Regions from separate parts of the Modestobacter sp. KNN46-3 genome, predicted to be linked through region 2. Evidence: predicted binding sites of a transcription regulator. Region 2 holds the regulator's gene; the other holds the start of a gene.

Region 1 (6,107 bases), on a different contig from region 2:
CTTGCGGCTGGTCGTCCCCGACCGGCCCGGCACCTTGGGCGCCGTCGCCACGGCGCTCGGCCAGGCCGGCATCGACATCGTCTCGGTCGACGTCCTGGAGCGCGGCAACGGTGTCGCCGTCGACGACGTCGTCGTGGAGCTCCCCGCCGACCGGGTCGCCGACAGCCTGATCACCGCCGCCACCGCGGTGCCGGGTGTGCAGGTCGAGTCGCTGCGCCCCTTCGCCGGTCCGATGGACACCCACCGGGAGCTGGAGCTGCTCGAGGCGCTGACCCCGGCCGGGGCGGGCACCGCCAAGGTGCTGGCCGCCGAGCTCCCCCGGGTGTTCCGCAGTGGGTGGGCGGTGGTGCTCGCCGGTTCCGCGGACCAGCTCACCGTGCTGGCCGCCTCCGCCGCCGCACCGTCGCTGGACAGCGTCCGCCCCCCGTGGCTGCCGCTGACCACGCCCCTGCTGCTGCCAAGCGACGGCGACTGGGTGCCGCTGCGCTGGCAGGAGATGGCGGTGGAGATGATGGCCGCGCCGCTGGACCCCGAGGGCACCGCGGTGCTGCTCGGCCGGTCCGGCGGGCCGGTGTTCCGCCGGTCGGAGCTGCTGCGGCTGGCCCACCTGACCGGGCTCGCCGCCACGGTCGCCCGGCTGCCCCCGCCGTAGCCCTCCGGCCCGCCGGGGCGACGGTTCAGCTGTCCGCCGGCTCCGCGCCGTCGCCGATGGTGGCGACCTCGCGGGCGGCGTCCGGCCCCTGCTCGAGCAGGACCGTGAAGCCGTCGTCGTCCAGGACCGGCGCCTTCACCGCGACGGCCTTGTCGTACTTGCTGCCGGGATCGGCGCCGACGACGACGAAGCCGGTCTTCTTCGACACCGAGCCGGTGACCTTGCCCCCGCGCTCCTGGATGGCGGCGATCGCCTGGTCCCGGCTGTGGTCGCGCAGCGAGCCGGTGACGACGACGGTGATGCCGGTCAGCGGCCCGGGCCCGGAGTCAGACTCGGGGTCGGCCAGCCGCACCCCCGCGGCCCGCCACTTCTCCACCACGTCGCGGTGCCAGTCGACGGTGAACCAGTCCCGCACCGCCGTGGCGATGGTCGGCCCGACGCCCTCGGCAGCGGCCAGCTCCTCCTCGCTCGCGGCCATCAACCGGTCGACCGAGCGGAACTCCCGGGCGAGCGCCTGGGCCGCCGTGGGGCCGACGTGCCGGATCGACAGCGCCACGAGCACCCGCCACAGCGGGACGTCCTTGCGGGTCTGCAGGTTGGCCAGCAGACGCTTCCCGTTGGCCGAGAGGGTGCCGTCCTTCTTGGTGAAGAAGTCGGTGCGGCACAGCGCGTCCTCGTCGAGGGTGAAGACGTCGCCCTCGTCGGCGAGCAGCCGGCTCTCCAGCAGGGCGGTCGCCGCCTCGTAGCCGAGCACCTCGATGTCGAAGGCGCCGCGGCCGGCGACGTGGAAGACCCGCTCCCGGAGCTGGGCGGGGCAGGAGCGGGCGTTCGGGCAGCGGATGTCTGCGTCGCCCTCCTTCTCCGGCCGCAGCTCGGTGCCGCACTCGGGGCAGTGCGTGGGGAAGACGAACTCCCGCTCGGAGCCGTCGCGGGCCGCGGCCACCGGGCCGAGCACCTCGGGGATGACGTCGCCGGCCTTGCGGATGACGACCGTGTCGCCGATCAGCACGCCCTTGCGCTTGACCTCGCTGGCGTTGTGCAGCGTGGCCAGCTGCACGGTGGACCCGGCGACCTTCACCGGCTCCATGTAGGCGAACGGGGTGACCCGCCCGGTGCGGCCGACGTTGACCCGGATGTCGTGGAGCTTCGTCGTCGCCTCCTCCGGGGGGTACTTGAAGGCGATGGCCCACCGCGGCGCGCGACTGGTCGACCCGAGCCGGCGCTGCAGGGAGACCTGGTCGACCTTGACGACGACGCCGTCGATCTCGTGCTCGACGGCGTGCCGCTGCTCGCGGTACCGCTCGATGTAGGCCCAGACCCCGGTGAGGTCGTCGACCACCTCGTACCGTTCGCTGACCGGCAGCCCCCAGGCGCGCAGCTGCTCGTAGGCCTCGGACTGGCGGGCGGGCTCGAAGCCGCGGCGCGCGCCGATGCCGTGCACGACCATGCTGAGCGGGCGCTTCGCCGTCTCGCGGGCGTCCTTCTGCCGCAGCGAGCCGGCCGCGGCGTTGCGCGGGTTGGCGAACGGCGGCTTGCCCGCCTCCACCAGCCCGGCGTTGACCTCGGCGAAGGCGGCGACCGGGAAGTAGACCTCACCGCGAACCTCCAGGAACTCCGGCACGTCGTCGCCGGTCAGCTGCTGGGGGACGACGGCCAGGGTGCGCACGTTCGCGGTGACGTCCTCCCCCGTCGTCCCGTCGCCGCGGGTGGCCGCACCGATCAGTCGGCCGCGTTCGTACACCAGGTCGATGGCCAGCCCGTCGACCTTCAGCTCGCAGAGGTAGCCGGCGCCGGCGGCACCGTCCCGCTCCGCGCGGGCGGCCCAGGCGGAGAGCTCGTCGGAGGAGAAGGCGTTGTCCAGGCTCTGCATCCGCTCCGGGTGGGCGACCGGGGCGAAGGTGGCGCCGAAGCCGCCGTTGACCTTCTGGCTGGGCGACTCCGGTGTCAGCAGAGCGGGGTGGGCGGCCTCCAACGCCTTGAGCTCGCCCATCAGCTCGTCGTACTGGCCGTCGCTGACCAGCGGGGCGTCCTGCACGTAGTAGGCGAAGGCGTACCGGTCGAGCTCCTCGGACAGGTCGCGGTGCCGGGTGCGGGCCTCGTCGGGCACCTCGGTGACGTCCTCCCGGTCGACGGCCGCCTCGACCGTGGGCTGGTCGGCCAGCTCCACCGTGTCCTGCTCCCCTGCCTCGCTGCTCACGGACGAGACGTTATCCGGCGGCTCCGACGGGAAACGGCAGCGCGCCACCTCGGGCAGCGAGCAGCCTCCTACGCCGCTACAGCGGTAGCCCGACGAGCAGCCTCCTACGCTGCTACAGCGGTAGCCCGATGAGGATCTCGGTGCCGTCGGGGCGGTAGGTGCGCCATCGCCCGTCCGGTGGGCGTTCCACCCGGAAGCCGTGGTGGACCTTGGTGTGGTGCCGTTCGCACAACAACGCTGAGTTCCCCAGCGAGGTCTCGCCGCCGTGCAGCCAGTGGATGAGGTGGTGGACGTCGCACCACCAGGACGGGGCCCCACAGCCGGCGAACACACAGGCCTTGTCCCGCCGCTCGACGGCCTTCCGCAGCCCGGGGGTGACCACCCGGTGGTCCCGGCCGAGCTCGAGGGGCACGCCGTCGGAACCCATCACGATCCGGGAGATGCTGCCGTCACAAGCCAGGTAGCGAGCCCGCGCCGCGGAGATCGTCGCCCCGAAACCCATCCCCGCCGCACCGGCACCCATGGCCGGGTCGACCAGGTCATCGAGGTCGATGCCGACCACAACGTGCGGCTTCACCGTGCGCAGGATCGGCAGCTGACCGCTGGCCAACTGGTTGTCACACAGCTGGACGAGCGCGTCGGCGTTCTGCTGCGCCCGGGTCCGCGCATCACCCTTGGGGCGGTCGGCCTGCACGATCGACTCGATCGCCGCCTGCACCTTCTCCCCACCCACCGCATCCAGGTCGAACCGGCCGGTGATGCTGCCGTCGGCGTGCTTGGCGATCGCGAGCCGGCGACCCTCCGTCGCATCCGGCTCCGGGCCGTCGGGGTCCAGCGCGTCCTCGAATGCCTGCACCGCGGCGACCAGCGACTGGTGCGGCGACTCGGCCGCCACGCGCGCCCACACCTGGTCGAACGCGGCCAGGTCGATGCCCTGCTCGGCGGCCTGCGCCCGCTCCCGCTCCCCCACGGCACCGGCGACCACGTCCACCTGCGCCGCGGTGATCTGCCCGTCGGCGAACCCGGCCGCCAGCGCCGGGAAGTGCTCCAACGCCCGCCCCGACCGCAGGATCCGCGACGCCTCCGCCTGCGACAGCCGCGCGTGCCCGATCAGCCATGACCGCATCGACTTCAACCCGTCGCGCTCCGCCGCCTGCGTGGAGTCCGCGCGCCGGACCGTGCGGGTCAACTCCGCCGACGCACGGTTGACCAGTTGCACCAGGAACGCCGTCCGGTCCAGCACCTGCCCGTCCGTGAGCGAGTGGAGATCGTCCGACGCGAGGGCGTCCAGAGCCGACATCAACTCGCTCACGACACCTCCTACAGCATTCGAACGCTTGTACGAATACTACCGCCGTCGAGGACCCCGAGCAACACTAAGATGCAGGTCAGAGGCCTGTCCACAGATTGCCGTCGCCCCTTGACAGGGTCGGTCCAGCACACCCGCCACCGCCCCGGACGACACCATTGCCTGGTGCACTCGGTGTCGACCGCGCTCTCCAGCCGCTCCTCGACGACCGCCGCGCCACGTCGGCGCAGGCGCGGGATGCCGCCGCCCAGTGGGCGCTCACGGAGACGACGGAGCCCGGTCAGCGAGGTCGGCAGCCTGGGCTCGACCGGGGCGTCACTCCGGCAGCAGGTACTTCGCGGCCTCGCGGACGTGTGCCATCGCCGTCCGGGCGTAGCCCTGACTCGCCCCGGCCAGGCCGCAGGACGGGGTGAGCGTCACCGCGCCGGCCAGCTCCTCGGCCGGAAACCCCAGCTCCCGCCACCAGGCCTGCACGCGGCTGGCGGTCGCCTTCGGCCGGCCCAGGTCGGTGTCGGTGCCGGGGACGACGCCCACGAGCAGGTGGGTGCCCGCCTCGATGGCGGTGCCGACGGCGTCGAGGTCCTGCACCAGGCCCAGGTCGAAGGAGAGCCCCTGCGCCCCGGCGGCCCGGAAGAGGTCGAGCGGAGCGCGCTGGACACAGCAGTGCACCACGACCGGCGCCGACACCTGGCGGACGAGCCCGGCGAGCTGCTCCTCCACGACGTTCGACTCGATCGCCGACAGCTTGCCGAAGCCGCTGACGGTGGGCAGGCCGCCCTGCAGCACGGCGGGCACCGACGGCTCGTCCAGCTGCACCAGGACCGAGGCCCCGGGCACCCGGGCGGAGACGGCCGCGACGTGGGCACCGATCCCCTCGGCGAGGGACTGCGCCAGGTCGCGGCGCGCCCCGGCGTCCACCACGGCCCGGTCGCCACGGCTGCGCTCCAGCCCGGCGGCCAGGGTCCACGGACCGGTCACCTGGATCTTCAACGGCCCCACGTAGCGCTCGGCCACCTCGTAGAGGGCGTCCAGGTCGCGGGCCAGTGCCTCCCGGGCCCGGCGCAGGTCGGCGCCCGGACGGGCGACCAGCCGCCAGCCAGCCGGGGTGAGGTCCACGTAGAGGTCGACCAGCAGTGCGGCCGCGCGACCGATCAGGTCCGACCCGGCGCCGCGGCCGGGCAGCTCGGGCAGGTGCGGGAGGTCCGGCAGCTCGCCGACGACCAGCCGCATCGCCTCGACCGGGTCGGTGCCGGGCAGGGACCCGACCCCGGTGGCCGGCCCCCACACCGGGAGCGCCGACCGCACCTCGCCGTCGGCGCCCGGCTCACTGCTGTCGTCCGGGAAGTGCGTCGCCGAGGTCACGTGCCGACCGTAGCCCGCCGTCCCGCCGGCACCGGCGACGGTCAGCTCAGTGCGGTCTCCGGCCGTTCACCGGCGCGCATCACGGTGCCCTGTCCGAGCACCAGGTCACCCCGCTCGGCGTCCGGTGCGTACAGCACGGCCGACTGGCCCGGGGCCACTCCGCGCTGGCGCTCCCCCAGCACGAGGCACAGCCCACCGTCGTCGGCGAGGGAGACCTCGCAGGCGACCGGCGTGGCGTGGGCGCGCAGCTGCACCTGGGCCCGGAACGGCAGGTCGGGCACCGGCCCGGTCCAGGTGGGCGTCCCGGTGCGCACCTCGTCGACCTCCGCCTGGTCCGCCGTGCCGATCGTCACGGTGCGGCTGACCGGCTCGATCCCGAGCACGTACCGCGGGCGCTGGTCACCGACGGTGACACCCAGCCCACGACGCTGGCCGATGGTGAAGCCGTGCGCGCCGGCGTGCGTCCCGACGGTCTGGCCGGTGGCGGCGTCGACGACCGGGCCGGGCTGCTCACCCAGCTTCCGGGCGAGGAAGCCGCGGGTGTCGCCGTCGGAGATGAAGCAGATGTCGTGCGAGTCCGGCTTGGT
Region 2 (9,667 bases):
GTCGTGGAGCACCTGCGGACCCACCCCGCCTCCGACGAGCCGCTCGACGGGGCCCACCCGCTGCCGGCTGCGGCTCCCCCGGCCTGACCCGGCGGTCACCCTCGGGCTCAGTCGAGGGCCGTCGTCCCGCCCAGCTGCACCTGGTCCGCGGCGATGGCGATCTGCCCGGCCTCCCCGGCGAAGAAGGCGTCCGGGTCGTCGAAGACCACGGCAGCGGCGATCCCGAAGTCCCGCTCGAAGGTCTCCGGGTCCACCGTCGTCGCCGTGCCGGAGACCCGGACCACGTCCTGCACCGCCAGTGGCTGGACCGGGGTCGCCGACACCACCGCCACGGCGCGCCCGGAACCGGTGGAGACGCGGAACGCGGTGCCGATGTCGGTGGTGGCGATGAGGCCGACGACCTCGGCCCGCACGGACACGTCCTCGCCCTCGGTGAACTGCGGGGTCGGCTCCACGGGCGGCTCGGTCGGGTCGCTCTCGTCGGGCTCGGCCGTCGGCTCGGCGGTGGGCTCGGACTCCAGCGCCTCGACCCGCCGCTCCAGCGCGTCGAGCTCGTCCCGGACGTCCTGGAGGTCCTCGGCCGTGACCTCGGGCTCCACCGGCGCAGGGTCCTGCCCGCAACCGACGAGGCCCGTCGTGACGACGAGGAGCACGCCGAGCGGGAGCGCCCGACGGCGCCAGCCGGCAGCCGGTCCTCGCAGCCGACGGTGGTCCCTGGTCATCTCGCTCCTTCGCTCGTCAGCGGCTGGCCGGGGGGTCTACGCCCGGTTGGCGGCCCGTCCCCGAGGGCCTACCCGGTCGGGGCAGCAGGTAGGCCGCCAACGTAGACGGCAGCGGTCGGGCCGGACCCCTCCGGCACCCGCCGACCGACCGCAACCCCGGGGCATGGCGCGAGGTGGCCGGGGGCCGGTCAGCGCAGGTCCCGCCGCATGACCAGACGTGGCATCCCGCTCGCCACGGCATCGGTGGTGCCGACCACGCGGAAGCCGGCTCGCTCGAACATCGACCGGGTCCCGACGAACGACATCGTCAGGTCCATGCGTCCCGGGGGGTCGACCGGGTGCGCCTCGACTGCCGGCGCGCCATGTGCAGCCGCGAAGGCGACCGCTCCCTCGATCAGCGGAGCTGTCACACCCTGTCGGCGATGGCCCGAACGGACCACGACGCAGACGATGCTCCACACCGGCAGGTCGTCGACCGGCCGGATGAGACGCGAGCCGGCCAGTCGGGTGATCTCCGCGCGCGAGCCGATGTTGCACCAACCCACCGGTTCACCGTCCCGGTAGGTGACCACCCCCGGAGGATGTTCGCGCTCGCACAACCGTCGCATGGCCTGCTCACGGCTCCCACCACCGAGCTCGTCGATCTCGGCGGCACGCAGCCGGTGGGACAGGCACCAGCAGTGGTTGGCGCGGCGGGTGCGGTTGACGACGTCAGCGAAGTCCTCGAAACGGTCCGGGGTCACGGGGTGCGTCTCCCAGGTCATGGACGCACTCCACCACGACCTGCCGACGATCCGCGCCGCCGTCTCCCGCCGGAGCCGTGCCGGCAGCTCAGCCACGGGCTCCGACCGCAGGATGCGTCGTGCCGCCTGCGTCAGCTGTCAGCGGCCGTCCAGATGTCCGTCCGACGGTCAGGGCAGTGTGTAGGCGGCTGGACGGATCTCCAGCCTGCCGTCGGTCGGGTCCTCGGAGAACAGCAGGGCCCCTGACTGCCGGCTGCTCGGGGCGAGGTAGGAGAACGTGGCGGTCGCCTGCTGGACCTCGCTGCCGTCGCGGGTGAGCACCCCGGTCACCTCGACCTGCTCGGCGGTCTGACCGCCCTCGTTGACCACCTCCACGGGCACTGCCCATCCGCCCTCGACCTGCTGGGCCGCCGCCGCCGTGACCGACAGCTGGGGACCGCCGTCGCGCACGACGGCCTGGTGGACGAGGAAGGCGAGGACCAGGAGGACCACCACCACCCCGAGGGCGCCGAGCAGGTACTCGCCGCGGCTGGTGTCGCCGTCGGGGGTCCCGGTCTCGTCCCGGTCATCGGCGTCGCTCACGTCGTCCTCACAGGATGAGCCGGGCGGCCGCCGCGCCCAGGCTCGCCGGCAGCGCCAGGACGACGGCCTCGGTGACGACCATGGCCGGACCCACCCCGTCGAACCGGCCGAAGGTCCACAGCAGGTAGGCCGACACGACCAGCGCGATGACGTAGCCGACGACGGTCAGGGTGAGGAATGAGCGCAGCACCCCGCCGACGGCCGGCTCCTGTCCTCGGAACCCGACCGAGTACACGAAGCCGTGCATCAGGACCAGGCACAGGACGACGAGGGCGACGGGGTGCCAGGCGCCCATCTTCGCCGCGAGCAGCACGACCTCCTCCGTGGGCGCGATGTTGGCCGCGAAGACGACCGCACCCGCCGCCATCAGCAGCAACTCGCCGCCGTAGGTGGTGGTCGGGACCCGCCGGCCGCCGACGCCCAGTTGGCTGCGCGCGAACGACGCGCCGACGGCGGCCGGGAGCATCTCCAAGCTGATGATCGACAAGGAGTCCTGCCAGCCCTGCACGGGCCTGATCACCGCGAGCACCCCGAGGACCAGCGCCGTCGCCACCGCGGCCATCACGAACGCCACTCCCGCGTCGGCCAGGTAGCCGGGCCAGCCGACCCCGGGCATCCCGGCGCCGAAGTGCTGGGAGAGGAAGACGACGAGCAGCACGGTCGCCGCCATGAGCAGGCCGAGGCGGTACCTCGGGATGGACAGGCCCAGCTGCCAGATCTCCATGGTCATCAGCAGGGGGAGGGCGAACAGCAGCGCACCGCCGAACGCTCGCCCGCTGCTCTGGGCGAGCAGGTGCCCGCCCTCGGTCCGGGGTGGCGCCGCCTGGTCGCCCCGATCCGCCACCCGGCCAACCTAGAGGGCGACACCCAGGACGCGACCTGGGGGGACGGCCGCGCTGTGCCCGGAGACGGCAAGGCCCCGCACGGATCACTCCGTGCGGGGCCTCACTCGATCGAACCGGCCCGGGCACCCCCGGTGAGGGGGCTGCCCGGGTCAGGGGTCAGCTGCAGCCGCTGGTGGAGCCGCAGCCCTCGCAGACATAGCAGCTGCCGGCGGGGCGCATCTTCGTGCCGCAGGTCATGCACAGCGGCGCGTCGGTGGCGGTGCCGGTGACCAGCTCGAGCAGCTCGGCCGAGGAGTGGGCCTCCTTGATCGAGGTCGGGCCGGCCGGGGTGACCTTCTCCTCCACCTTGGCGGTCTCGATCGGCGCGGAGCCGCGCAGCTGCTCCAGGTCGACGTCGTCCTCCTCGACCGCCGGGGTCGAGGCCGAGGTGCCGTAGGAGCCGGCGACCTGGGCCGAGCGCTCCTCGGCGGTGAAGATGCCCAGGTTGGCGCGCTTCTCCACCGGCAGGTGGTCCAGCGCCAGGCGACGGAAGATGTAGTCCATCACCGACTGGGCGATCCGGATGTCCGGGTCGTCGGTCATGCCGGCCGGCTCGAACCGCATGTTGGTGAACTTCTGGATGTAGGTCTCCAGCGGCACCCCGTGCTGCAGGGCCAGGGAGATCCCGATCGAGAAGGCGTCCATCACGCCGGCCAGGGTCGAGCCCTGCTTGCCGAGCTTGAGGAAGACCTCACCCAGGCTGCCGTCCTCGTACATCCCGGCGGTCATGTAGCCCTCGGCACCGGCGACGCTGAACGACGTGGTGACGCTGGTCCGCTTCTTCGGCAGCCGCTTGCGCACCGGGTGCGCCAGCGCGGTGGCCGGGGCGGCCTCCGCGATCGGAGCCTCGTCCTTGGTGCCGTCGTTCTTGCCCTTGCCACCGGACAGCGGCTGACCGACCTTGCAGTTGTCGCGGTAGATGGCCAGCGCCTTGATGCCCATCTTCCAGCCCTGGAAGTAGATGTCCGCGACCTCCTCGACGGTCGCCGACTCCGGCATGTTCACCGTCTTGCTGATCGCGCCGGAGATGAACGGCTGCACCGCGGCCATCATGCGCACGTGGCCCATCGGGGAGATGGACCGCTCGCCCATCGCGCAGTCGAACACCTCGTAGTGCTCCGGGCGCAGGCTCGGGGCGTCGACGACGTGGCCGTGCTCGGCGATGTACTCGACGATCGCCTCGACCTGCTCGTCCTGGTAGCCCAGGCTCTTCAGCGCCCGCGGCACCGTCTGGTTGACGATCTGCATGGAGCCGCCGCCGACCAGCTTCTTGAACTTGACCAGCGAGAAGTCCGGCTCGATGCCGGTCGTGTCGCAGTCCATCATGAAGCCGATCGTGCCGGTGGGGGCCAGCACGGAGGCCTGCGCGTTGCGCCAGCCGTTCTCGGTGCCGATCGCCAGGCACTCCTGCCACTCGGCGGTCGCGGCCTTGAGCACGTCGGCATCGTCGGCGCCGACCGGGCGGATCGCGTCGTTGGCGGCAGCGTGCTTGCGCATGACCCGGGCATGGGCGTCGGCGTTGCGGGCGTAGCCGTCGTAGGCACCGACGACCCCGGCCAGCTCGGCCGAGCGACGGTAGGCGGTACCGGTCATCAGCGAGGTGATGGCGGCGGCCAGCGACTGCCCGCCGCGGGAGTCGTAGGCGTGACCGGTGGCCATGAGCATCGCGCCGAGGTTGGCGTAGCCGATGCCCAGCTGGCGGTAGGCCCGGGTGGTCTCACCGATCGGGGCGGTCGGGAAGTCGGCGAAGCAGATCGAGATGTCCATCGCGGTGATGATCAGCTCGACGGCCTTCACGAAGTTCTTGGAGTCGAACGTGCCGTCGTCCTTGAGGAACTTCATGAGGTTCAGCGACGCCAGGTTGCACGAGCTGTTGTCGAGGCTCATGTACTCCGAGCACGGGTTCGAGGCGTTGATCCGCCCCGTCTCGGGGTTGGTGTGCCAGTCGTTGATGGTGTCGTCGTACTGGATGCCCGGGTCAGCACACTCCCAGGCCGCCTTGGTGACCTTGCCGAACAGCTCACGGGCGTCGACGGTCTCGATCACCGAGCCGTCGCCGCGGGCCCGCAGCCCGAAGTCGGTGCCCTCCTCGACCGCGCGCATGAACTCGTCGTTGACCCGGACGGAGTTGTTGGCGTTCTGGTACTGGACGCTGGTGATGTCCTTGCCGCCCAGGTCCATGTCGTACCCGGCGTCCCGCAGCGCGCGGATCTTGTCCTCCTCGCGCGCCTTGGTCTCGATGAACTCCTCGATGTCGGGGTGGTCGATGTCGAGGACGACCATCTTCGCCGCGCGGCGGGTGGCGCCACCGGACTTGATCGTGCCCGCGGAGGCGTCGGCCCCGCGCATGAAGGAGACCGGCCCGGAGGCCGTGCCGCCGGAGGAGAGCAGCTCCTTGGAGGAGCGGATGCGGGAGAGGTTGAGCCCGGCGCCGGAGCCGCCCTTGAAGATCAGGCCCTCTTCCCGGTACCAGTTCAGGATCGAGTCCATCGTGTCGTCGACGGCCAGGATGAAGCAGGCGCTGACCTGCTGCGGGGAGGCCGTGCCCACGTTGAACCAGACGGGCGAGTTGAAGCTGAACACCTGGTGCAGCAGCATCCAGGTCAGCTCGTGCTCGAAGACCTCGGCGTCGCCCTCGCTGGCGAAGTAGTCGTGCTCACGCCCGGCCGCGCCGTAGGTCAGGACGACCCGGTCGATGAGCTGCCGCAGGCTCGTCTCGCGCTGGGAGCTGCCGACCGCGCCCCGGAAGTACTTGGTGGTGACGATGTTGGTGGCGTTGATGCTCCACTCGGCCGGGAACTCGACCCCGCGCTGCTCGAAGTTGATCGAGCCGTCCCGCCAGTTGGTCATGACGACGTCGCGGCGCTCCCACACGACCTCGTCGTAGGGGTGCACCCCCGCGGTGGTGAACACGCGCTTGACCTTCAGGCCCTTCCCCCGGCTGGGGGCCTTGGCGGTGCGGCGGTTCCGGCTGGTGGTGAGGCGGTCGGCTGTCTCGGTCATCGTGCGAGGGCTCCCTGGGTCGGACTGGTGCGGTGGTGCGGGCGGAGCGGCTGGGGAAGCCGGCGGGTGCCGGAGCCGGGTCGTGCGGTCTCCTCGTCGAGACCTGTCTAGCGGAGGGGTCGGACAGTTCTCATGGGCCGGTGTCGGCCGGTCGCGGCCGCTCGGTGGCTCGCCGGCGGGTGGCGGTCCCGGTCGCGGGGCTCTCGGTCGCGGAGGTCTCCTGGTCGCCGTCGACGGCGTCGCGCTCGACGGCTGGCGCGTCACCGGCACGGGGAGTGCTCCGGGCCGGTGCGGCGCGCAGCTCGGCGATCTCCTTCTCGAAGTCGGCGACCGAGGAGAAGCTGCGGTAGACGCTGGCGAAGCGGAGGTAGGCGACCTCGTCGAGGTCGCGCAGCGGACCGAGGATGGCCAGACCGACCTCGTGGCTGGGGATCTCGGCGCAGCCGGTGGCCCGCACCGCGTCCTCGACCTGCTGGGCCAGCAGGGCCAGCTGGTGCTCGTCGACCGGCCGCCCTTGGCAGGCCCGCCGCACCCCGGCGACGACCTTGCCGCGGGCGAAGGGCTCGCTCACGCCGCTGCGCTTGACGACGGCGAGGACGGCCTCCTCCACGGTGGTGAAGCGGCGGCCGCAGCCCGGGCAGGAGCGTCGACGGCGGGTGGTCGCCCCCTCGTCGGTCTCCCGCGAGTCGATGACCCGGCTGTCGGGGTTGTGGCAGAAGGGACAGCGCATGTCGATCTCCTCCTTCCCGAGGTGTCGCGCGAGGTCTCGCCGCGGCGTCGTGACACCGTGACCGGGCCCTGACCCGATGGCCGTGCTGTGGACTGCGCCGGGGACATCCGGTGGATGCGCCGGGGACAACGTGTGGAACGGCTGTGGATGGCTTACAGCTCTGTAACTACTAGATGTTGTGGTGGAACCGTACGACCACCCCTACAGGTGTGCAAGCCCTGGCGAGCGTGTCGTCTTCCGCATCTGACCCGGGCGCCCCTCGGAGCCCCTCCCGCCACAACCACCAGGGCCTCTGACGGGCCCTTCACACCGGGGCGTGCCCCAGCGCGCCGCCGGTCAGGGCAGCTCGAGCACCTGGCCGGGCACGAGGTCGACGTCGGAGAGCCCGTTCACGTCGAGGAGCGCGTCGACGACGGCACGCCGGTCCTCCTCCGGGGCGATCTCGCCGGCGATCGACCACAGGGTGTCCCCGGACTGGACGACGACCGTCGTCGAACCGGCCAGCTCCAGGCCGCCGCCGGGGCCGCCGGACTCGGCGGCGAACGTCACCGCGGCGACGGACACCCCGAAGGCGATGGACAGCCCGGCGACCACTCGCCGCCCGCGCCGGGTCAGCCGCAACGGCGCTTGCGCACCGGGGGCGACGGCACCGCCGACCGCTCCCGTGCGCCTCGCGCAGCCCGCGCCGCCCACCCCAGCCCCGCCCGCGACGCCGACCAGTCGACCAGGGCGCACGTCGGGCTGCCCGGCGCCTCGCCGGCCCGCCGCCGGACGAGCCACCCGGGGCAGGGGTGCAGGCTGACCGTGCACCACGGACCGGGGCGAGCGCGCCACCTGACGCGCCCCCGGGAACGGGAGCACGACCGCCATCGAGGCCGGGGCGGCCACGGGGAGCTCGAGCTGCGGACTGGCCATCGGGGTGCTCCAGGGGTCTCGCGGTACCGGGTTGTCGAACAGACGTTCGAACGGAACGTCTGGGCGATGTCTACCGCACGCCACCGACAGGAACACGCCGACACGGCGACTTCTTCGAACACCTGTTTGAACGGAGCGGCCGGAGGCGATACGGTTCCGAGGCGATCGAGGACGGCGTCCGCGGTCCCGGCTCGCCGTGGCGACACGGCCGTCGGTACGGCAGGGCGCCACCGGGGACTGCTGCCGAGGCAGCCGGACGAGGAGGACACATGGCGGTCGACGGCCCGAAGGCGCGCGGCGGCAAGAGCCCTTCGCGGCGTGGAGCGTCCGGCACGGCATCAGCCGACGGCGCAGCGCCCACCGCTGCGGCGGGAGCGGGTGCGGCGGTGCGGGAGTTCCCCGACCGGGCCGCCGACGGCGACGGCCTGACCCAGCGGCAGCGCCGGGTGCTCGAGGTCATCCGTGACTCGATCGAGCGTCGCGGCTACCCGCCCTCGGTCCGCGAGATCGGCGAGGCGGTCGGCCTCTCCTCCGCCTCGTCCGTGGCCCACCAGTTGTCGGTGCTGCAGCGCAAGGGCTGGCTGCGCCGTGACCCGAACCGGCCGCGCGCACTCGACGTGCGCCTCCCCGGCGACGGCACCGCGACGACGACGAACGAGACCGCGGCCGAGGCACTGGCCGGGTCCGGCGCAGCCAGTGGCGTCGACGACGCCTCCGCCCCCCGACCCACGTACGTGCCCCTCGTCGGCCGGATCGCCGCCGGTGGTCCGGTCCTGGCCGAGCAGGCGGTCGAAGACGTCTTCCCCCTCCCCCGCGAGCTGGTCGGCGAGGGCACCCTGTTCATGCTGAAGGTCGCGGGCGACTCGATGGTCGACGCGGCGATCTGCGACGGCGACTGGGTCGTCGTCCGGCAGCAGCCGACCGCGGAGAACGGCGAGATCGTCGCCGCGATGATCGACGGCGAGGCGACGGTGAAGACCTACAAGCGGCGCGACGGGCACGTGTGGCTGATGCCACACAACGCCGCGTACGAGCCCATCCCGGGCGACGACGCGACGGTCCTCGGCCGGGTCGTCACCGTGCTCCGCCGGGTCTGACCTCGGGCAGCGGCGCCGGGCTCGTGCTCAGGCCGGGCGCCGCCGGAGCTTGCCGCCGACCCACACGAGCACGGTGGCCACGGCCGCGGCGACGAGACCGGCGGTCAGCGGCTCGACCCCACCGGCGGTCGCCAGCGACCCGGCGGCAGCCTCGGTGGGCTCCGCCGGGGCCGCCCCCGTCAGGTCACCGGTGGCCGACACCTGGGTGACCACCGCAGGGAGCCCCTCGCCGGCGACGAGCAGGTCCCGGTCGTTCGCCGCGAAGGCGATGGCCTCACCCTGCGGAGCCTCCGGCAACGGCACCCGCACCGGGGGCCCGGCCAACGCACCGGCGACGTCCGAGCCGCTCAGCGGCCAGACATAGGCGTCGGTGTAGGTCCGCAGGGCGATCCGCGAGCCGTCCGCGGACACGGCGCCACCGGTGACCAGCAACTGGCCGGCCCGACCCACCGGGCCGCCCGGGGTGCCGGTCAACGTGAACCCGAGCGCCGCCACCTCGCTCATCGGCACGGTGGCTCCGTCGGCGAGGGGCGCATCGGGGCGGTACACGGAGCTCGCGCCCAGCACCTCCTTGGTCACCAGGTACGGGGTGCCGTCGGGCGCGAGCAGGAGCGCCTCCGCGTCGTGCGCACCGTCGGGGTAGGTGAGCCTGGTCAGCACGGTGGTCCCGTCGGGGCGCAGACCGATCAGCGCCACCGTCTCCCGGCTCTGCGCGTTGTCCCCGATGTCGGCGAGCCAGATGGTCCCGTCAGCGGCGAGGGCGAGGTCCTCGGGGTCGTACGGGTCGACCTCCGCCGTGCGCACCTCCCCCACCGCACAGGCCCCGTCGAGCACCAGCACCTCGGCGCGGTCGCCGCCGTCGTTCATCGCGAGCATCGACTCCCCGGCGCTGGCCAGGCCGGAGAGCTCCGGGAGCCGCGGGTCGGTGATCTCGCACCGGGTGGTCGGCTCGCCGTACGGGGCGGCCACGTCGTCGGCGGCCGCCGACCCG

Evidence for each region. The regulator LexA, encoded in region 2, represses DNA repair genes until DNA is damaged. The targets are predictions, from matches to a motif close to TCGAACANNTGTTCGA.
Region 1: the regulator LexA is predicted to act here: its motif matches at 4,179-4,194, upstream of G5C62_RS09035 (HNH endonuclease signature motif containing protein).

The regions. Positions count from the first base shown of each region.
Region 1 covers NZ_JAAKGN010000029.1:6,338-12,444, forward strand. Annotated here, with positions in the region: gene G5C62_RS09025 (ACT domain-containing protein) at 1-652, shown strand, start outside; gene ligA (NAD-dependent DNA ligase LigA) at 678-2,849, opposite strand; gene G5C62_RS09035 (HNH endonuclease signature motif containing protein) at 2,962-4,161, opposite strand; gene G5C62_RS09040 (methionine synthase) at 4,474-5,520, opposite strand; gene mnmA (tRNA 2-thiouridine(34) synthase MnmA) at 5,562-6,107, opposite strand, start outside.
Region 2 covers NZ_JAAKGN010000073.1:4,008-13,674, forward strand. Annotated here, with positions in the region: gene G5C62_RS15560 (AI-2E family transporter) at 1-87, shown strand, start outside; gene G5C62_RS15565 (hypothetical protein) at 108-722, opposite strand; gene G5C62_RS15570 (GNAT family N-acetyltransferase) at 911-1,486, opposite strand; gene G5C62_RS15575 (hypothetical protein) at 1,634-2,047, opposite strand; gene G5C62_RS15580 (TIGR02587 family membrane protein) at 2,055-2,891, opposite strand; gene G5C62_RS15585 (vitamin B12-dependent ribonucleotide reductase) at 3,049-5,934, opposite strand; gene nrdR (transcriptional regulator NrdR) at 6,065-6,664, opposite strand; gene G5C62_RS15595 (LysM peptidoglycan-binding domain-containing protein) at 7,001-7,579, opposite strand; gene lexA (transcriptional repressor LexA) at 7,849-8,676, shown strand; gene G5C62_RS15605 (hypothetical protein) at 8,704-9,667, opposite strand, start outside.